Regions from separate parts of the Pseudoalteromonas sp. MMG022 genome, predicted to be linked through region 1. Evidence: predicted binding sites of a transcription regulator. Region 1 holds the regulator's gene; each other region holds the start of a gene.
What was found. The regulator FliA, encoded in region 1, starts transcription of late flagellar genes. The targets are predictions, from matches to a motif close to CTAAAGNTNNNNNNNNNNNNGCCGATA.

Region 1 (7,422 bases):
TAATTGTTATGGGTCTCGTACCGGGAATGCCTCACTTTGCATTCTTGAGCTTAGGCGCATTACTCGGGTATTTGGCTTACTTTACCCAAAAACAGAAAAAAGATGCGGCGCAAAATGCCGCCGAAGAAGAAGCCAAGGGTACTGCTGTGGCTAATAAACAAGAGCAAAAAGAACTTGGCTGGGATGATGTGCAACCTGTTGATGTGATTGGCTTAGAAGTGGGTTATCGCTTAATCCCACTTGTGGACCAGTCACAAGGTGGGGAGCTATTGAACCGCATTAAGGGTGTACGTAAAAAGCTATCTCAAGAGTTGGGTTTCTTAGTACCACCGGTACATATTCGCGACAATTTAGAACTAGATCCAAATGCTTACAACATTACCTTAATGGGTGTGGGTTCTGGTGAAGGGGAGCTCAAGCATGGCGATGAGCTCGCTATTAATCCGGGTCAGGTATTCGGTCCAATTAAAGGTATTGAAACAAAAGACCCTGCGTTTGGTCTAGACGCAGTGTGGATCAAGCCAGAACAAAAAGACGAAGCACATTCGTTAGGCTATACCGTAGTGGATGCAGCCACTGTCGTTGCGACCCATATTAGTCAGTTGCTGACAAATAATGCTGCTTTGCTGTTAGGTCATGAAGAAGTACAGAACTTATTAGACATGCTTGCTAAGAGCCATCCACGCTTAGTCGAAGGCTTAGTGCCTGACGTGTTACCACTTACAACTGTGGTAAAAGTTCTACAAAATCTACTTAACGAAGGCGTTGCAATTAGAGATATGCGTTCGATTGTACAAACGCTTGTTGAGTATGGACCACGTAGCCAAGACCCAGATGTACTAACGGCTGCGGTAAGAATTTCGCTACGCAGACTTATCGTTCAAGATGCCGTTGGTAATGCTGATGAAATCCCTGTCATAACATTGGCACCTGAGTTGGAACAGATGTTGCATCAGTCACTTCAGAACGCAGGTGATGAAGGGGCAGGTATCGAACCAGGCCTTGCAGAGCGGCTTCAAAACTCTTTGAGAGAAGCGCATCAAACGCAAGAAATGCTAGGTGACCCGTCCATTTTATTAACCTCAGGTATGTTAAGAAGTGTGCTTTCAAGATTTGTTAAACATACGATCCCCGGCCTTCGTGTGATGTCATATCAAGAAGTGCCAGATGAAAGACAAATTAAGATTGTGAGCTCAGTTGGACAGTAATAGGATTTAAGGGGTTGTAACATGAAGATCAAACGTTTTTTTGCCAAAGATATGCGAACAGCACTAAAAGAAGTGAAAGAAGAGCTTGGTGTAGATGCTGTAATTATGTCGAATAAGAAATTGGCCGATGGCGTCGAGATTGTCGCTGCAATTGATAATGATCGCGCACCAGCAACGCCTAAGCCGAGTGTACAAGAAGCGCCTCAGCAACAGCCTCCTCGCTCTACTGCGCCTCGTTTTGTGCGTCCAGAGCCTCAGCAAGCACGTCCAGAGCCACAAGCGCAAGTGGCAGACAGCTTAGAGGCGCTATTAGAGCGTCAAGCACCGCGCCCTCGTTCGCCACAGCTTGCCTCAATGTTTTCACAATCTGGTATTGATACCGAGCAAGTGTTCAAATCTCGTCAGCAACAAGCTGAGATACATAACCCTAACTATGAACAAGAGCGTTTTCAGCAGCCCAAACCTAGTCACAGTACACCAGCACAAACATCAAACTGGCAGTTTGATGATGAACTAGAATCTGGCTTTGGTGATGACATGGAGCACAGCGACCCTAAACATGATGAAATGTCATCCATGCGTGAAGAAATGAATGCCATTCGTCAACTTCTTGAACATCAAGTTTCTGGCCTAATGAAGCAAGAGATGGCGCGTCGCGACCCGACTCGTGCATGCTTAATTGACCGCCTACAAGGAATGGGTATTGACGCTGATGTAGCTGAACAAATGGCGTGTTTTATTCCAGATGATGTATCCCGCAAAGAAGCTTGGAATGCGTTACTTAACATGGTTGTAAACCAGATGCATACGACCAATAACGACATTCTTCGCCAAGGTGGAGTGTTTGCTTTTGTAGGACCTACAGGGGTTGGCAAAACGACTACTGTTGCCAAACTAGCAGCGTTAGGCGCACAGAAATTTGGTGCTGACAAAGTAGCTCTAATTACAACCGATACGTATCGTATTGGTGCATATGAGCAGCTCTCTACATATGGTCGAATTATCGGCTGTCCAGTGAAGCAAGTAAAAGATGCGAATGAACTGGCTGAAGTGTTGTACCACTTGCGCAATAAGCGACTAGTATTAATAGATACAGCTGGAATGAGCCAAAGAGATTTGCGTTTAACCGAACAGTTGAATACTTTAATGCGTAGCACTCGCGTTGACATTCGTAGTTATTTAGTATTAAGTGCGACTTCACAAATGCACGTGTTACAAGAGACGGTTCGCCATTTCCAAAAAGTGAACTTAACTGGCTGTATTTTTACTAAACTTGATGAGTGTCTAAGTTTGGGTGAGATTATTAGTATAGCGATTCAAAATCGTTTACCAATAGGGTATCTTACCAATGGACAGCGAGTTCCAGAAGATATTCGCGTAGCAAATGCACAAAAGCTAGTCAAAAAGGCTGAGCAATTGTATTTAAAAAGAATAAAAGCACAACATTCGAGACCTGTACCAGTAGCGTCTCAGACAGTAGGAATGTATGATTAACACAGTATTAGATCAAGCAAGTGGCCTGCGTAAAATGAGTCAAAATAGTAATCACGGTGTTAAGGTTATAGCGGTAACGGGCGGTAAAGGCGGAGTGGGTAAAACCAATGTATCTTTGAATACCGCAATTGCGCTGGGCCAGCAAGGAAACCGGGTATTGGTACTCGATGCCGACTTGGGGTTGGCAAACTGTGATGTGATGTTGGGTTTAAGAGTCGAAAAGAATTTGTCACACGTTTTGTCGGGCGAATGCGAATTAGACGAAATATTGGTAGAAGGTCCTGCTGGTATAAAAATCGTTCCTGCAACATCGGGCTCACAAAACATGGTGGAGTTGACGCCTGCTGAACATGCTGGCTTAATTCGCGCATTTAGTGAACTCAATACTGAGTTTGATATCTTAATTGTCGATACTGCCGCAGGTATTTCCGATATGGTATTAAGCTTTTCTCGTGCTGCACAGGATGTCGTAGTGGTGGTGTGTGATGAGCCAACATCTATTACTGATGCCTATGCACTAATAAAAGTATTAAGCCGTGAGCATGGCGTTTATAGATTTAAAATTGTGGCTAACATGGTGCGTAGTTTACGAGAAGGACAGGAATTGTTTGCTAAACTGTCTAAGGTAACAGACAGGTTTTTAGATGTGGCTCTAGAACTTGTTGCAACGATCCCGTTTGATGAAAATATGCGGAAGTCTTCAAGACGTCAAAAAACCATCGTAGAACTCTTCCCTAACTCACCAGCAGCAGTTGCATTTAGAGGTCTAGCTAGCAAGGCCGTGAAATGGCCCATTCCACATCAACCGTCAGGGCATCTTGAGTTTTTTATTGAACAACTTGTCAATGGGTAACTATGGCATCATCGGTGAGTAAAGCGATGGGGTATCAAACATCAGAACATCTACATAAGGTGGTAGAGAGACATGCGCCACTTGTAAAAAAAGTGGCATGTCACTTATTGGCTCGGCTGCCTGCTAATATTTTGCTAGATGATTTGATGCAATCTGGCATGATTGGTCTGATTGAAGCAACCAAGAACTTTGATGCCTCAAAGGGAGCAAGTTTCGAGACTTTTGCTGGCATTCGCATTCGTGGCGCTATGCTGGATGAAATTCGTCGAGGCGACTGGGCACCTCGTTCAGTGCACCGTAAAAGCCGCATGGTTGCAGAAGCTATTGCTGAACTTGAATCCCTCCTCAATCGAGAACCAAAAGATACTGAAATAGCTGAAAAACTTGCTATTACTCTGGATGAGTACCATCATATTCTACATGATGTAAATACCAGTAAAGTTATAGGTATTGAGGACTTAGGTGTAGATGAAGACGTCATTTCGCCTGCAGACAATGATTTATCGCTAGACAAACCATTTAATAACGTTAAAAATGAACGCTTTAACGAATCGTTGGTGGCAGCGATAAAATCTTTGCCAGAAAGAGACGCCCTAGTGTTGTCGCTTTATTACAACGATGAAATGAATTTAAAAGAAATCGGCCAGATACTAGATGTAAGTGAATCTCGTGTTAGCCAAATTCATGGGCAGGCAATGATAAGGCTTCGTGCCAAGATCAATGACTGGGTAAATTAGAGTAAAAAATAATAGGTTCAAACCTCACTGGAGGATGTTTTGGATAAAAACATGAAAATTCTCGTGGTTGATGATTTTTCTACAATGAGGAGAATAATCAAAAACCTGCTAAGAGATTTAGGCTTTACCAATGTACAAGAAGCTGACGATGGCAGTACTGCGCTTCCAATGCTACAAAATCAAGACTTTGATTTTGTGGTAACTGATTGGAATATGCCTGGTATGCAAGGGATAGATCTGCTGCGCGCGATTAGAGCAGATGAGAATCTTAAGCATATCCCAGTGTTGATGGTAACAGCGGAAGCAAAGAAAGAACAAATCGTAGCGGCTGCCCAAGCTGGGGTTAATGGTTATATCGTTAAGCCTTTTACAGCAGGAACACTGAAAACTAAGTTAGAAAAAGTGTTTGAACGTTTAGGCTAATTAATAAGAAGGAGAGGCTAATGTCAACGCCTTCTGTGCCTCAGATCAGCCTTGAGCAGGCAAAGCAGCTAGTTGCTTATTTGGAACAAGGTGAACAAGAAAAGGCAGATCAATTAATTTTGGAAGCTGCCAACAAAGAGCAATCAGAGTTGTTTGCTGAGGTGGGTAAATTAACTCGCCAACTGCATGAATCTTTGAAAAACTTTGAACTCGACACGCGTCTTGCTGATTTGACGACTGATGCCATCCCCGATGCTAAACAACGTTTAAACTATGTCATGGAAATGACAGAAAATGCCGCCAACAAAACCATGGATGCAGTTGAGGCGAGTCTTCCGTTAGCCCAAGAGCTAGCAGATGACTTATCGAATATTAAACCAACTTGGGACCGCCTTATGCGGCGTGACATTCAGCTAGGAGAGTTTAAGTCTTTATGTCACGATTTAGACAAGTTTATGCAGGGGTCACAAACACGTACAGATGAATTACAAAGTTTGATGACAAATGTATTAATGGCTCAAGACTATCAAGATTTGACAGGGCAAGTTATTCGTCGGGTTATAGAGCTAGTTAGAGAAGTCGAAGATAGCCTAATTAATTTATTAACCGTTTTTGGCACCACGGACGAGCTACCGAGCAAGAAGAAAGGTTCTGAAGCTCAGGTCGCTGCGAAAAGTGAGGTTGATATTGACGTAAATGAAATTTCAGGGCCAGAAGGTCCCATTATTGATGCTGAAGCGCGAGATGATGTTGTTTCAGGTCAAGATGAAGTGGATGATTTACTGTCAAGTTTAGGCTTCTAATAGGAGAGTATGCATGAGCTTTGAGGTCGATGAAGATATCTTACAAGACTTTCTCGTTGAAGCTGGAGAGATCCTTGAGTTACTGTCTGAACAGCTCGTAGAGTTAGAAAATAACCCTGAAGACAAAGAGCTGCTTAACGCAATTTTCCGTGGTTTTCACACAGTTAAAGGTGGTGCTGGATTTTTAAGTATGACCGAACTGGTTGATGCCTGTCATGGTGCTGAAAATGTGTTCGATGTGCTACGCCAAGGGCAACGCAAAGTTACATCAGAATTAATGGATGTCATTTTGCAATCCCTCGATACGATTAATGAAATGTTCGCGCATATTCAAAATCGAGAGCAACCTGAACCTGCCGACCCTGCACTACTTGAAACACTTCATCAACTTAGCAAGCCGCAAACAGAAGACGAAGTCATTGATATTCCACAACAAGAAGTTATAGCTGAACAACCCTCAACCGAAGATGTCGGCACTGATGATATTTTCTTCGATCTGGATGCGGATGTCACTGAGTCGAACCAAGGTGACGGTAGCATCGATGAAATCACTGAAGATGAGTTTGAAAGCTTACTGGATGAGTTACATGGAGCGGGTAATGGCCCCGCAAAAGTGAGTGAAACGGCAACCAGTGATGAAACAGACAGTGACGGTGACATTACTGACGATGAATTTGATAGCCTGTTAGACGAGTTACATGGTGTTGGCAGCTTTGGTGAAATTAGTAAGTCACAACCGGCTCCCGCTGCTGCAGCAAGCGAACCTGAGACTCAGTCGACAAGCAATAGCGATGATGAAATTAATGACGACGAATTTGAAGCGTTATTAGATGAGCTTCATGGGAAAGGAACTGCGCCGCGTTCAGTTGAAAATGCAGCACCTCCGCCTGCAGCCCCTAAAGTTGAGCAACCTAAGGAACCAGAAAAGCCAGCGCAACCTGTGAAACCAGCGGCTTCTCAACCTACAGCGCCAGCGGCGAAGAGCGCTCCTGCTCCTGCTGCTGAAAATAAAGCAGCTGCGAAAAAAGCGCCAGCAGCTCAAGCTGAAACCACAGTTCGCGTAGATACCAAGCGGCTTGATCAAATAATGAACATGGTGGGTGAGCTGGTATTAGTACGTAATCGTTTAGTGAGTTTGGCAAATAATACCAACAGCGAAGCGATGGGCAAGGCCATTTCAAATTTAGATGTGGTGACGGCTGACTTGCAAGGCGCGGTAATGAAAACGCGCATGCAGCCGATTAAAAAAGTATTTGGTCGTTTCCCACGAGTTGTTAGAGACTTAGCTAGAAGCCTGAAAAAAGATATAAACTTGGTATTGGAAGGTGAAGACACCGATTTAGATAAAAACTTGGTAGAAGCACTGGCAGACCCGCTTGTTCACCTTGTGCGTAATTCTGTCGATCACGGCATCGAAATGCCTAGCGTACGTGAAGCCGCGGGTAAATCACGTACAGGTACTGTGACGTTGTCTGCATCTCAAGAGGGGGATCATATCTTGCTAACCATTCGCGATGATGGTGCGGGTATGGACCCTGAAAAGCTCAAGAAGATAGCAATTAGTAAGGGCGTGATAGATTCGGACCAAGCTAGTCGGTTATCGGACACTGAGGCATACAACTTAATCTTCGCGCCGGGCTTTTCAACCAAAGAAGAAATATCTGATATTTCAGGCCGTGGTGTGGGCATGGATGTGGTAAAAACTAAAATCACCCAACTCAATGGCTCAGTTAATATCCAATCTGAGTTAGGAGTGGGTACTATTTTAGAAATAAAAGTACCGCTGACCTTAGCTATTTTACCAACACTCATGGTCATTGTAGGCGAGCAAACATTTGCGTTGCCGCTTGCCGGTGTTAGTGAAATTTTCCACTTAGACTTAACCAAGACGAATATTGTTGACG
Region 2 (7,422 bases), on a different contig from region 1:
TATGGCGTAGGCGTTTTAGACGATAACAATGAGTATCAGCAAGTGATTGATATGAATCGCTTACAGCGTCTTACGGTCAATGACCTTGAGTTTCAAGGAGACGCTTTGTTGATGGGCACTGACAGGGGAGTTTTAACCTACGAGCGGGGGGAGCTTCGCAGCCTTCCACATCGAGAGTTAAGACAAAACCCGGTGTTTTCAATTAGCCCTTCCAATGAAGGCGGTTTGTGGTTTGGTACGGGGCGCGGCCTGTATCGATTGGAGTATTCAGAGTTAGCACCATTTAATTACAATACCTTCCTAGGCAGTCAATTCGTGACTTTTGTAGTGGACTTTCCTACGTTTGGCTTTATCGGCACGAATAAAGGTGCGTATCGCTACAACGAGCGTGGTATTGAAAAACTGGGTGGTCAAACATCACTAGAAACCGCTTATATTACTAGTATCTTTCATATTCAAGATGTCGCGACGTTAATCGGATCTTGGAGTGACGGACTGTTTTACCGCACAGCTGCTGGCCAGTGGTATCAGTTAGATGCATCAAATGGTTTGCCATATGGCTCTATCACCTCACTCTATTTTGATAAGCAGCTTCGTCAAGTATGGGTTGGTACAAAAAAAGGCGTATATCGTATGCCTGTGGCTCAGTTCAAAGGGCCAATCACAAACCTTAAGGTTGATCAGGTTATTAGCCAGTTTGACAGGCAGCTAGATGGTAAAGCTAGCCGTTGCTGCTCAGGGTTTGGCCATGATGCGGTTATGGAGACAGCGGATGCTATCTGGTATCCAAGCTCTCAAGGTGTGGTTAAAATCCCCAAAAACATGCAGCTATTTGGCTCTGATGAATTACGGCTAAAATTGGAAGCTGTTTTTACACCAGAACGTCGAATCGCTGGTGATGCGTTAAAAGACAAGGTTTTTCTTGATACCTCGGAACGTGACTTGACAGTGCAATACACCGCGATTGATTTTTACGCGCCACAAAGCATTGAATTTAGATATCGACTGCTGAGCAATGGCATCACAAGTGGGGATTGGCGTGAAACCCCAAACCGTCAAGATGCTATTTACACCAACTTATCACCAGGCTCATATGTATTTGAGTTACAGGCGAAAAGACGAGGGCAAGACTGGCAAGCGGCAACTTCCAAACAGGTAGAGATAGCGATCCCTAGACGGTTTGATGAAACCATGTATTTTAGACTGTTGATCACCTGTGGCTTTGCCTTCTTATTCTATTTGATATTCTGGGTTTTTAGAGCACAGGAGAGACGCAAGCATCAAGCGCTTGAGGATTTAGTAGCCGAACGTACTACGGAACTTAGAAAAGCCAATGAAAAGCTTAATCAGGTTAATACGCAATTAAAACTGGTAAGCCATACCGATGAGTTAACAGGGCTGCGTAGTCGTCGTTTCTTATTCGATCAGCTCCCCAAAGATGTCGAGCACTTTCAGCGTAATGCTCAGTCGTTACAGCAGCAAAACAAGAGTCTGGTGTTGATGATACTGAATATCGATAAGTTCAGTAAAGTAAATGACGCCTATGGGCCTATTGGTGGTGATAGCTGTCTGCAGCAGATGGCAGCCTTACTGAACTCAAGAACGCAGGGCTCAGACTATGTAGCGCGCTGGAGTGGTGATGAGTTCTTACTGCTTCTTCGTGACTTCAAACGTGATGATGTGGACAACTATGCTAGGGAGCTATGCAAAGCCGTCGCAGATTTTGATTTCATGCTGCCCAATGGTAAGTCAATGTCTATGAGTATCTCAATGGGGTGGTCATTGTATCCACTACCTTTATTGGGAGGACAAGTGATTGGTTGGGAGGCATCGGTCAACCTAGCTGACATCGCACTGCACCAAGTAAAACAACGCGGTGGTGATGGTGCCGCAACGATTATATTTGATGATCAACTAGACGCTTTTGAGTTTGAGCAAAGCAGTAATGTCGAATCGCAACTTGAAGTACTGCAAAGTAATGGTCTAGCAGAAGTAAAAGTTTGGATGCGCTAATCTTGTCTGGTTATCCATCGCCAATACATCAGCCAATCAGCAAGTAATGAATAAAACGGATGTGTAAAGGTCGCAGGTCGGTTTTGTTCAAACACAAAGTGACCAACCCAAGCAAATCCGTATCCTGCGCAGGGGGCTAGGAGTAAATACAGGGGATTTTGCCAGTAAAGTGCCGCCAAGCAGGTGATGATGACCAAAGTACTACCCAAGTAGTGACAGGCTCGACACCATGGATTTTGATGCTGTTCAAGATAGAATGGGTAAAACGCTTGAAATGACTTAAATCGCTTGTCCATGAATAAACCCTAGAGATAAAAAAAAGGAGCCAACGCTCCTTTTTTTATACTAGTTTTTGCACTTTTTGCAAAATGCTTTGTTCATCAAGGTGCATCTGTGCATGCATTTCATCCTGTGTCCCATGCTTGATAAACTCATCGGGCAAACCTAAGTGAGTGATTTTAGGTGTCACTCCGATACTTGCAAAAAACTCGCTCACAGCGCTGCCTGCGCCACCTGCGATGGCATTGTCCTCAAGGGTGACAAAGTGCTCATGTGTTTTGGCAAGTTCACTCAATAACTCGGTATCCAGAGGCTTTACAAAGCGCATATCAACGAGCGTGGTATCGCATTGCTCAGCGGCAAGTTTTGCATTGTGTAGCAAAGTGCCAAAGTTAAGTATGGCAATCTTCTGAGCGCTTCTTAACAGGTTTGCTTTGCCAATGGGTAGCTTTTGCATGTCCTGTTGCACGTTAGCGTCTCCGGCGCTACCTCTTGGGTAACGCACTGCGGCTGGGCCGTTATAGTTATAGCCGGTATGAAGCATCTGACGACACTCGTTAGTATCACTGGGCGTCATGATAACCATATTAGGGATACAGCGCATAAAGCTTAAATCGTATGCGCCTTGGTGTGTTTCACCATCAGCACCAACTACACCTGCACGGTCGATAGCAAACAGCACAGGTAAGTTCTGTAATGCGACATCGTGGATCAATTGATCGTAGGCTCGTTGTAAGAAACTTGAATAGATAGCTACAACTGGTTTTAACCCCTCACAGGCAAAACCCGCAGCCAGTGTTACAGCGTGCTGTTCAGCGATAGCAACATCAAAATATTGCTCGGGGTACTCTTTTGAGAAGCGCACCATACCAGAGCCTTCACGCATAGCAGGCGTGATAGCCATTAGCCTTTTATCATCAGCGGCTTGATCACATAGCCATTCGCCAAAAACCTTAGAGAATGTTGGCGCGCCAGGTTTCGATTTTGGCAAACTATGAACACTAGGATCGAATTTTGGCACCGCATGATAGCCAATCGGATCGGCTTCAGCAGGTTTATAACCTTTACCTTTTTGGGTTTTGATATGCAGCAGCTGAGGACCTTTCAAATTACGCATATTGCGCAGCGTATCAACCAACATGTTAACATCGTGACCGTCAATTGGGCCGATGTAATTGAGCCCTAGCTCCTCGAAGAAAGTGCCCGGTATAACCATGCCTTTTAAGTGCTCTTCCATGCGGCTGGCGAGCTCTTTGACTGGTGGTACGCCTGATAGTAGCTTTTTACTGCCTTCACGAATATTGGTATAGAAACTACCCGATAAAATTCGTGCAAAATGGTTGTTTAGCGCGCCGACATTTTCAGAGATAGACATTTCATTATCATTCAGCACTATCAGCATATCTGATTTAATATCACCAGCATGATTCATTGCTTCAAATGCCATACCTGCGGTGATGGCGCCATCACCTATTACTGCAACGGTTTTTCGACCTTTGCCTTCTTTTTGCGCAGCGATGGACATGCCTAACGCAGCAGAAATAGAGGTACTTGAGTGGCCAACACTGAATGTGTCGTACTCACTTTCTTCTCTATAAGGAAATGGGTGTAAACCATCTTTTTGACGGATCGTGTGAATTTTGCTGCGACGACCCGTTAAAATTTTATGTGGATAAGCTTGGTGCCCAACATCCCAAATCAAACGATCCTCAGGGGTGTTATAGACGTAATGTAAAGCCACTGTGAGCTCAACCGTGCCTAACCCTGAAGCAAAATGACCACTGCTTTGTGATACTGAGTTTAATAAGTAATCTCTCAGCTCATCACTGAGCGTGCTAAGTTTGTGCTGCGGTAACTGTCGCAGTTGCTTTGGTTCATCAACCAAAGTTAATAAGGGGTACTTGCTACTATCCAATTTCATCGTATCGATTATTTGTCCTACGCAAACTTCGCACAATTATATACAAAGGCTGCGGTTAATTTTATTTATTTTATGCAAATTAGCCATTAATTTGTCATGAATTTAGACTAAGTGAGCGACTTTTAATATTTCCGCTCAATAATATAGTGAGCTAAGCTTGCCAGAACTTCGGTATCTTGTTCTACCTCTTCTAAAGCGCTTAGCGCTTGCTGAATTAAGCTGTGGGCTTTTTGCTTGGCACCATCCAATCCCAGTAATGCAGGGTAGGTAGACTTTTTGTTCTCAATATCAGAACCTTTAGGCTTACCTAAAGACTCAGTATCCCCTTCAATATCAAGGATATCGTCTTGCACCTGAAATGCTAACCCAATATTTTTTGCATACAAACGCAACGCACTAAGGGCCTTGTCGCTGACATTGGGCGAGCATAATGCGCCAAGCTCAATGGCCGCACCGAGCAAGGCGCCGGTCTTTAGGCGGTGAATACGCTCCAGATCTGCAAGTGATATAGCGTTGTCTGTTCCCGCTAAATCGAGCGCCTGACCACCGATCATACCTTGTAGTCCTGCGGCTTTCGCCAGCGCATTGATCATTTTAATTTGTTGCTCACAAGCGACTTTAAAGCGGTGCTCGCTGAGTAGTTCGAAGGCGGTGGTTTGCAACGCGTCACCTGCAAGGATCGCTTGTGCTTCATCAAAGGCGATGTGGCAGGTCGGTTTACCTCGACGCAGGTCGTCATCATCCATGGCGGGTAAATCATCGTGTACCAACGAATAGCTGTGAATGCACTCCAGCGCGGCGGCGGCTACGTCTAAATCTTCCAGCGCTGCGCCAAACATTTTACCTGTTGCGTAAACTAAAAAAGGCCTAAGCCTTTTACCACCATTATTAATGCTGTAGTAAGTCGCAGCTTTAACGGTCTCATCAGTATCTAGCGGTTGAGCAAAGTAATTGGCGATAAATGCCGCTAGACGCGATTGGGTATCTTGTAGTTGTTCTTGTAATTGCACGGTCTATTCCACGTCACCTTGAAATGGTACGGTTTCACTGTGCGTATCATTGGCCATAAGAATTGAGACTTTTTGTTCGGCTTGTTGCAGCTTGTTGGTCGAAGAGTTAGCCAAAGCAATACCACGCTCAAACTGTTTTAGTGATTGTTCAAGAGTGAGTGAACCTTGTTCCATAGAGTGAACAATTCCCTCTAATTCGGCCATTGCTTCTTCAAAACTCAGATTTTCTGGTTTTTTTGTTGCCATGATGATGTCTCGTTTCCTAACCAATTTAAGACTAAATGAATTTAAGAGCCCAATTCTAGGGCCATTGTGGTGCGAGGTCAAAGTTTGCAGGACTATTTTGCGATACAGTGACACTTAAGTTATCGGTTTTTGTACCAAAGAGTGATTCGCAATTTCGGTGCTTTTTAATATAATTGACTTAAGATATTCAGTAGCTTGCCGATAAACAAGAGCTTAGTAAAAGCATTGCACTCTTTACAATAAAAAATGGCATATGTTTTGAATGTATTTTGACATTGGACATCTTAGCAATAATTTAGAATAGATAAGACTCTCTGGAGGGTATGTGGATTTAGCAACCGTTATTGGGATCCTGGGCGCAATAGGCCTGATTATTATGTCCATGTTCATGAGTAGTGACGGTGAGATAGTCATGTTTGCTGACGCTGCGTCGGGCGTCATCGTGTTTGGTGGTTCATTATTTATCGTATTAGCAAACTTTTCTATGTCTAAGTTTTTTGCCATCGGCAAAGTTGTTGGCAAAGCGTTCATGTTCAAAATAGAAACCCCTGAGGAGTTAATTGAAAAAGCGGTCGAGTTAGCTGACTCAGCACGTAAAGGCGGGTTCTTAGCGTTAGAAGAGGCAGATATACCCAATTCGTTTATGCGCAAAGGGGTCGATATGTTAGTGGATGGCCACGATGCGGATGTGGTCAGAGCGACATTACAAAAAGACATCTCGCTAACTTCTGACCGTCACGAATCTGGTGCACAACTATTTAAAAAGCTCGGTGATATCGCACCGGCGATGGGGATGATAGGTACACTCATTGGTTTGGTTGCCATGTTATCTAATATGGATGACCCTAAAGCCATCGGCCCTGCGATGGCGGTGGCACTTTTAACAACACTTTATGGCGCATTTTTGGCCAACGTTGTGGCCATTCCTATTCAATCAAAATTAGAGCTGCGTAAAGACGAAGAAGAGCTAAATCAAAGATTAATTCTAGATGCGATCTTGGGCATTCAAGACGGTCAAAACCCTAAAGTTATTGAAGGAATTCTGAAAAACTACTTGCCAGAGTCAAAACGTCTTCATGAGAAAGAGGAATAGCGACTATGTCTGACGAGAAAGAGTGTAAATGTCCGCCCCCAGGTTTGCCTGCGTGGATGGGAACATTTGCCGATCTAATGTCGCTACTCATGTGCTTTTTCGTGCTATTGCTGGCTTTTTCAGAAATGGATGTATTGAAGTTCAAGCAAATTGCAGGCTCAATGAAGTTCGCATTTGGTGTACAAAATAAAATTGAAGTTAAAGATATTCCAAAGGGGACCAGTGTGATCGCCATGGAGTTTACCCCAGGCAAACCCGAACCAACACCAATCGAAACAATTCAACAGCAAACCGTTGAGATGACCCAACAAATGCTAGAGTTCCAAGCCGGTGAAGAAAGCTCGGCTGGGGGACGTCAGGAGCAGCGCGGTAACAAACGCGGTGGTGAGTCGCAGAGCACGTCGCAAGAACAGGCTATGACACAAGCGATCGCGGCGGCAGAGCAAGAGCAGGTCAATGAACTCGTTAAAAAAATTGCTCAGCAGATGGAAAAGCAAATCATGGATGGAGCAATAGAGCTTGAATCTCTGGGCCAACAAATAATCATACGAATACAAGAAAATGGCGCGTTTCCATCGGGGAGTGCATTTTTACAACCAAAGTTTACACCGGTGATAAGAGAGATTGCAGAGTTACTAAAAGATGTGCCAGGAGAAATTACAGTCTCTGGGCATACCGACGACTTTCAGGTGAGTAATGAGTTGTACAGCAACAACTGGGATTTGTCGGCCACAAGGGCGGTAGCAGTGGCCAGTGAAATGGTTAAAGCTCCTGGCTTTGATAAGAATCGTTTGGTGGTAGTAGGTCATGCTGACACGAGACCTTTGGTACCTAATGAGAGCAATGCCGACAGACGACGC
Region 3 (7,422 bases), on a different contig from region 1:
CTTCTACAATATATCTAAGTTGTTGTAATTTCATAGCTTATTTTTTCTTTTTAGTTTTTACAAGGCAATGAACACGGCGCGCTATTAAATGGTATATGCTTGAGACAAAGCCAATCTTCCTAAGGCTAGCATAATTACATCTATGGAGATAGCTCTAGACATATCTGTTTGTTTATCAGATAAAACCTTGTCTTGGTCTATAATGATAAATAATGATTTTCAAATTATTTTTCATACAACTGAACGGAAAACTGTTCAGAATGCAATTAATTGATGTAAGATAAAAATTCATCTTTTGATTCGTGGTCTAAGAGAAATTTGTTATGTTCGTTTCTATTATAATTATGCTAATTGTTGCACTGATCGTTATTGCGGTTTGGGTTAGTGCCGTACAACAGCATAGAGAAAAACAAGAAGCTGAGCGTAGAAAGGAATTAGCAAAACAGAAAAAGATTATTGAGGAATCTGAGGACATCATCGTAAATAGCTCTAACATTCCTATGTCAGATCTCATTTTGCGGGTTCTACAACGCAGAGTTTTCGACGCACTCACCACCATGGTTGAGCTTTCTCCAACAAATAAAGAATTGAAAAACCGTCTGAATGAAGCCAAAGAGCGCTTAAGCTCCTCAATTAACCCAGAGTCACAGGTTGATGGTTTAAGCTTACCTGATGCTGACAAACAATTGATCGCTCTGGTGCAAGGTATAAAGCGTCTGCGTCACGTACTTCGTACGGAGCACTCTAAAGGTAAGGTTGATACACAACTATTCGTTGCCGAAGATAGACGACTGGAAAAGTTACAACTGCGTATTAATGTAGAAAGTCAGATCAAACGCGGCGTATCTGCTAGAACCGCTAACATGGTTGGTTCGGCGCGCCAATATTTTGAAAAGGCATATGCGACTATCAACTCTGTAAGCTATACAGATGAATACGTTGAAGAGAAAAAAGCACAGCTCACAACCTATCTGGATGAGATAAGTACCGAACTTAAGGCATCCAATGCGTCTGCGGTTAAAAAGAAAAAAGAAAGAGAAAAAGACGATCTCGACGTCCTATTTGCACCTAAGAAAAAGTGGTAATCAATACCACTTTTTCATTGATACCTAACCTACTCTATCGCGAATTTAAATATAAATAATGCCGTCAATAGCCACACACTAAACGTGATTTCATGCGACTTGTGGCAAACAACTTTAACCGCGGTGTAAGCTATAAAACCCAGTGCAATACCGTGGGCGATAGAAAACGTCAGTGGTGTCATCAGCAAAACCACGCTGACCGGAATGGCGTCACTCATATCATCCCAATTCACCGACTTAAGATTTTGCAACATCAACACTGCAACATATAAAATCGCTCCCGCCGTCGCATAGGCCGGCACCATTTTTGCCAGCGGTGCAAAAAACATCATCAGTAGAAAGCACACCCCAACCGTGACAGCTGTTAACCCTGTTTTTCCTCCCACTGAAACACCAGAGACTGACTCTATGTAAGATGTCGTCGTCGAGGTCCCAAGCATTGAGCCTGCAATCGTCGCAGTGCTGTCTGCAGATAGCGCGCGGCCCATTCTTGGCATACGACCCTGTTTGTCTGCCAGACCCGCCTTGTGTGTCACTGCAACCAATGTGCCTGACGTATCAAACAAGTCAACGAACAAAAACGCAAACACCACACTGAGCATAGATAACTCCAATGCGCTGGCAACATCCAGTTGCATCATAGTTGGTACAACACTCGGTGGGGCAGATATCACCCCCTGATATGACACCAACCCCATGCTTAATGCTATTGCAGTGACAACGAATATGCTGATCAACACTCCACTTTTCACCTCTCTGAACATCAGAGCAGCGATAATAAAAAAGCTCAATATTGCCAGCAATGGGCCCGCCTGAGTAATGTCTCCAAGCTGTACCAAAGTGGCCGGACTGGCGATAATAATACCAGCATTTTTCAATGCAATAAGCGCTAAAAATGCGCCAATTCCTGTTGCAATAGCCTGTTTTAAGACCAAAGGAATGGCCTGAATCACCCACTCTCGTATTTTAAAAATACTGAGCAATAAGAATAGACACCCAGATAAAAAGACCGCTCCCAATGCAGATTGCCAACTGTGCCCCATGCCAAGCACCACACCATAGGTGAAAAATGCGTTCAGCCCCATTCCCGGTGCCAGTGCCAGTGGGTAGTTGGCCCAAAAGCCCATAATAAAACAGCCAATGGCTGCCGCGACACAGGTTGCGACAAATGCTGCGCCAAGGTCTATCCCCGCTTCGGCTAACATCGGTGGGTTTACAAAGATGATATAGACCATAGTTACAAATGTGGTTAACCCAGCAACTATCTCTGTTTTCACACTAGAGCCTTGCTGGCGTATATTGAATAACCGTTCTAACATAGTTAAGGTTTTAAATTGGAAACAAGTGTTTGGATTTTAACATAAACTACTGGTTTATTCGGACAAATTAGTTAGAATTCAGCTACACTTGCTAATGGGCTTATTATTGCGGTTATACTATGGAACGAGATCAATTCGAAAATTCAGCAAGCCAAGATTTAGAGCAGCAGCTGCTTAATGTATTGGACTTTGTAACTTCTCCGATTAGCAGTGACGCCCAGTTACCCCAGGACAATGATCCTCAAATCGCTTTTAAAAAAGGCTTGTATTATCTCAAAGAGCAAGCATTTCCGCTTGCTGCGAAGTGGTTCCGTATGTCTGCTATGTCTGGCAATTATAAAGCGCAGTTTTACCTTGGCTTACTCTTTGTTAAAGGACAAGGGGTGCCACAAAGCCCCTTCCATGCGATGGCTTGGTTGGTGCTCGCACAAAGTCAGGGTATGGAGGCCGCCAGTGCTATGATAGAACAACTAAAGCCGCACTTAACTACCAAGCGCATTAAAGATGCGCACTGTTATGCCGCAACACTGTACGAACAAATACATCAGTTAACCTTTATCCAGTCGTAATCTAGCCACTTTTTTATATTAAATTTCATAGACTTGACAAGCATTCATGCACTTTTCCTCACCCATAGCTGTATATTTGTATAAAAAAGTGACAATTTTCGCTTGCATCTAATTACTGTATAAACTACTGTATACAAATACTGTATATAACACCAGTGAGTTGATTATGTTGCAAACAAGTTCAGTTTTAGAAATTACTTCAGGTTTACCAAAGTCACCGGTAAGTAATGTCCATCATGTGACAACAGAAGATGATATTTGTGCAAGTTTAGCATTACTCAAAATTGTTCATCAATGTAATCAAAAACAAGGGTGGACACTGTTAATCGCGCCCGATAATGTACCAAATAAAGCAATGATAGATAGCTGCTCTGTTGATACCAAGAAATTATTAGTGATTAGAAGAAAGCATATTGTCGATTTAAGCTACGTTTTATCTTCTGCGCTAAACAATGGTAATTTTGCAGCCGTGATCACTTGGACGGACGTTCTCAGTGCCAATGAACTAAGTAGGATGAATTTACCCAACACGAACACTGAAATTTTCTGTTTTTCTCATACTAAGCAACCAGAAAAGTGTACAATGCCTGCATTTATGTCTTAATGTGTATCAGTGATGTGTTATTGCTCAAGTGAAGCGCCTTTCCAACAATGTTGCGAACCTTTTATTTCAGGAGCACAAACTCCTAAAACAGCAGAACAGCTTATGCGCTCGCGCTATAGCGCATATGTGGTAAAAAATGCTCAATACATAAGAGCAACTTACGCTCAAGAAGAACAAAAGCATCATAGTGTTGAAGATATTTTGGCATTTGCCGATGTCGTTGACTTTATTAAGTTAGAGGTATTATCGGTTGGTGATACAAATGATGGCAGCTTTGTTGAGTTTCAAGCTACATATATTGCAGACAACAAAGCCTGTGCGCTTCATGAGTTGTCAAATTTTATTTTAGAAGACGGTTTATGGAAGTATTTAGACGGCCACATTTATCAGACACCTGAAATTAAACTGGGTAGAAATGACATGTGCCCTTGTGGCAGTGGTAAAAAGTTTAAAAAGTGCCATAGCACCTGATAGACATTACTTAAGCGGTGAGCTGCAACGCACTTTGCATCTGTCCGCTAGCAAGCTGATCGTAAAAGCCCGCTGCATTCATAGCGGGTTTTTCTTCTATTGAAGTGCCACTTTTAATTGATTCCAAGCGCTTCCTTACCGCTATTTCACAATTATCCACTACCTCTAGTGGAATATGCGTTTTGTCATTGCGTATTGCCAACGGCTCTGGCGACAGGCACTGTTGCAGTTTTAAAGTTGTTAAACTGCTTTGTGCTAATCGCGACGCATTGTTTTGACCTATCAACATATCGTATGTTTCTGGTGCCAGTGCTTGCTGAGGGCCAATTTGTAGTTCCTTCTTAAGTGCTAACTCACTCAGATCAGCTTCATTCAGTTCTGACTCTGGTAAATGAAATTGACTAAATTCTAAGGCGTCTTGAGAAAGCATTGCCAGTAACATGGAAAAATCAGCACGACGGTGCTCGGTCACACTCACCGAAAGTGCGTTACCAAGTTGGTCTTCTCTGGTTAATACCACATCAAATTGCATAGAGTTTCGCCAATTAATTACTGAACTAGACTTTTATCGGCATTTTTTTAAATTTCTTTAGCAGTTTTCTTTACTTAATAAAAAACTTTGATATTATCACCGCCGTTGTTTAGGAGGGGTTCCCGAGCGGCCAAAGGGATCAGACTGTAAATCTGACGGCACTGCCTTCGCTGGTTCGAATCCAGCCCCCTCCACCATCAACAACACAAATACAATTTGGAGGGGTTCCCGAGCGGCCAAAGGGATCAGACTGTAAATCTGACGGCACTGCCTTCGCTGGTTCGAATCCAGCCCCCTCCACCAAATTGTATGCTCCACTGAGGAGGGGTTCCCGAGCGGCCAAAGGGATCAGACTGTAAATCTGACGGCACTGCCTTCGCTGGTTCGAATCCAGCCCCCTCCACCATCTCTTTTATTCTTTAGCTATAAATAACTGCTTAGCATTTTCTCTAAACCATTTTACCGCTTGTTTATAATCTCGGTCATATTTACCGACAAGCTGCCAAAACGCCTTGTTATGCGATAAAACATGACAGTGCGCTAACTCATGCACCATCACATAATCAATCATTCTCTTTGGCGCACCAGCGAGCAACACGTTGAATGTAAGTGCGTACTGACTCGAACAACTTCCCCAACGGCTTTTATACTCTCTGAATTTTACAGTTGCTACAGGCGCATTCATTTGTGTACTAAAGTGATGTAATTTGCTATCTACGTACTGTTCAAGCTCAACTGCCAGCAACTTTATGAGCTGAGCTCTGATTGATTTGACTGAAGAGCGTGTGGAGGTTTTGATAACAACCTGCTTTTTTTGATGATCAATATAATTACAAGTGCCAAATAAAAACTCAAACGCTTCACCAAAGATCATTACCTTATTGCTCTGCCAAGGTATTTGTATTTGTACACCAATCGCGAGTCTTGTTTGTTGAGCTTCTACCCAAGACTTTTTAGTGCTTAACCACCGCTCAACTTCCGTGATACATGCACCATATGGCGCATACACATGAACGCCTGTATCCGTAACCTTTAATGCAACTGTCTTACGTCTTTTGCTGAGTTTTAGCTGATATTCAAACATCTTCAATTAAAAAAAGTTTTCTTGCAGTCATTCTACCGCGCCAATTAGCTGCTAATCTATAAAAATAAATGGCTAAAGAGATCAGATATCTATGAGTGATAAACCATGTTGTCAATATAAATCACCCGACGGTCATAAATGCCAAGAGATTGATATGGGTTCAGGACTTTGTTTTTGGCACGATGCTAAATTTGACAAAAGTGGCTTAGAGCTTACTCAAAAACTAGAGCGCTACGCCAAACGTGGCGGTCTACTGCATGGCTTAGAGTTAAAGCGCGCAAACCTCGAAGGGCTTAATTTAGTGAAGTTTGGTGATCACAATGGCTATGATTTGTCGTACAGCAACTTTTATCGCGCAAATTTACAAGGTGCTCACCTGTTTAATAATACATTTTGCCATGCTTCTTTAATGAAAGCAGATTTAAGAGAGGCTAATCTACATTGCTGCCACCTTGAGGGCACAAACCTGCTGGGAATTAAACTCAATAATACCCGTATCGACAACCTATATTTAGGTGACAAGCTATTACAAGAGCAACAAGCCTTTAACGCTTTAAAAGAAAAACGTATTGATGACGCTAATGACTTATTTTTACAGTCTGAGGAAATATATCGTTCACTCAGAAAAGGCGCTGAGCAACAAGGTTTATTTGAAATGGCTGGCAAATTCACCTATCAAGAACTACGGATGCGCCACCAGCAATACCCTAAGTTTTCACAAAGGCGCATTGTTTCTAGTTTTATCAATTTACTCTGCGGCTATGGAGAAAAACCAGAAAACGTCATCCGTTTCAGTTTAACGATGATCGTATTTTGTGCATTAATGTACTTTATATTCGGCGTAACCTACGACGAGCAACGCCTACAGTTAGACTTTGCCAACAGCTTCTCTGACAATATCGGCGCTCTGCTGAACAGCTTCTATTTCAGCGTTGTGACATTTACGACATTAGGGTATGGAGATATCACACCCATTGGGTTCTCGCGATTTATTGCCGCCGTTGAGGCCTTTACCGGCAGCTTCTCGTTAGCCCTATTCGTGGTTGTGTTTGTAAAGCGCATGACTCGATGACATACATATAACGAATTAGGCAATCTCTTGTTTTAACTGCTCTAAGAATGCACGCATGAAGTCAGTTCGTTTACGCGCTTCCTCTTTGGCTGAAGGAGTATGCATTTGCTCAGCAATATGTAGCAGTTTAATAAAAAAGTGATCTAGCGTATAACGCATATCATCCGCTTCACGGCGCTCACAAAATGGATCTTCGGGATGATATAAGTGGCGAGCAATGGCCCCTCCTACTTTCATACAACGGCTCACACCGATTGCGCCTAACGCATCCATTCTATCCGCATCTTGAACAATTTTAGCCTCTAAGGTTTCAGGCGTGACATTGGCGCTAAAGCTATGAGCTACGATTGCGTGATGAATCGCATTGAGTTTAGACTCATCATAACCAACTGACTGAAGAAACGTCACAGCTTTGTCCGCTGCCATTTTTGAGGCTTTCGCTCTATCAGGATGATTTTTAGCTACGGCAACACAGTCATGTAGCCATGCAGCCGGTAACACTACAGCCAAATCTGCCTGCTCTTGCTCAGCGAGCTGCTTGGCAGTTTTAACCACTCTTTCAACATGCGTTAAATCATGGGCCGTATCAGCAAAGACGCTGTTTAACATAAAGCTTTTACATGCCTGTTCAATGTTATGCATTACATTCTCTTATGACTTTTATAAATTTATTAGCGGATTCTCAG

Region 2: the regulator FliA is predicted to act here: its motif matches at 5,647-5,673, upstream of pomA (flagellar motor protein PomA).
Region 3: the regulator FliA is predicted to act here: its motif matches at 4,615-4,641, upstream of L1070_RS09545 (VC2046/SO_2500 family protein).

The regions. Positions count from the first base shown of each region.
Region 1 covers NZ_JAKFZQ010000003.1:223,141-230,562, forward strand. Annotated here, with positions in the region: gene flhA (flagellar biosynthesis protein FlhA) at 1-1,208, shown strand, start outside; gene flhF (flagellar biosynthesis protein FlhF) at 1,230-2,702, shown strand; gene L1070_RS04250 (MinD/ParA family protein) at 2,695-3,555, shown strand; gene L1070_RS04255 (RNA polymerase sigma factor FliA) at 3,558-4,292, shown strand; gene cheY (chemotaxis response regulator CheY) at 4,332-4,715, shown strand; gene L1070_RS04265 (protein phosphatase CheZ) at 4,736-5,518, shown strand; gene L1070_RS04270 (chemotaxis protein CheA) at 5,532-7,422, shown strand, end outside.
Region 2 covers NZ_JAKFZQ010000017.1:1,552-8,973, reverse strand. Annotated here, with positions in the region: gene L1070_RS14860 (ligand-binding sensor domain-containing diguanylate cyclase) at 1-2,013, shown strand, start outside; gene L1070_RS14855 (DUF962 domain-containing protein) at 2,010-2,309, opposite strand; gene dxs (1-deoxy-D-xylulose-5-phosphate synthase) at 2,354-4,213, opposite strand; gene ispA ((2E,6E)-farnesyl diphosphate synthase) at 4,336-5,223, opposite strand; gene L1070_RS14840 (exodeoxyribonuclease VII small subunit) at 5,227-5,469, opposite strand; gene pomA (flagellar motor protein PomA) at 5,795-6,562, shown strand; gene L1070_RS14830 (flagellar motor protein MotB) at 6,568-7,422, shown strand, end outside.
Region 3 covers NZ_JAKFZQ010000008.1:115,252-122,673, forward strand. Annotated here, with positions in the region: gene cysB (HTH-type transcriptional regulator CysB) at 1-34, opposite strand, end outside; gene L1070_RS09520 (hypothetical protein) at 324-1,085, shown strand; gene L1070_RS09525 (NCS2 family permease) at 1,115-2,404, opposite strand; gene L1070_RS09530 (sel1 repeat family protein) at 2,524-2,973, shown strand; gene L1070_RS09535 (SulA-like leucine-rich domain-containing protein) at 3,140-3,577, shown strand; gene L1070_RS09540 (YchJ family protein) at 3,590-4,048, shown strand; gene L1070_RS09545 (VC2046/SO_2500 family protein) at 4,059-4,580, opposite strand; tRNA gene L1070_RS09550 (tRNA-Tyr) at 4,693-4,777, shown strand; tRNA gene L1070_RS09555 (tRNA-Tyr) at 4,799-4,883, shown strand; tRNA gene L1070_RS09560 (tRNA-Tyr) at 4,902-4,986, shown strand; gene L1070_RS09565 (YgjP-like metallopeptidase domain-containing protein) at 4,993-5,664, opposite strand; gene L1070_RS09570 (ion channel) at 5,756-6,736, shown strand; gene L1070_RS09575 (HD domain-containing protein) at 6,752-7,378, opposite strand.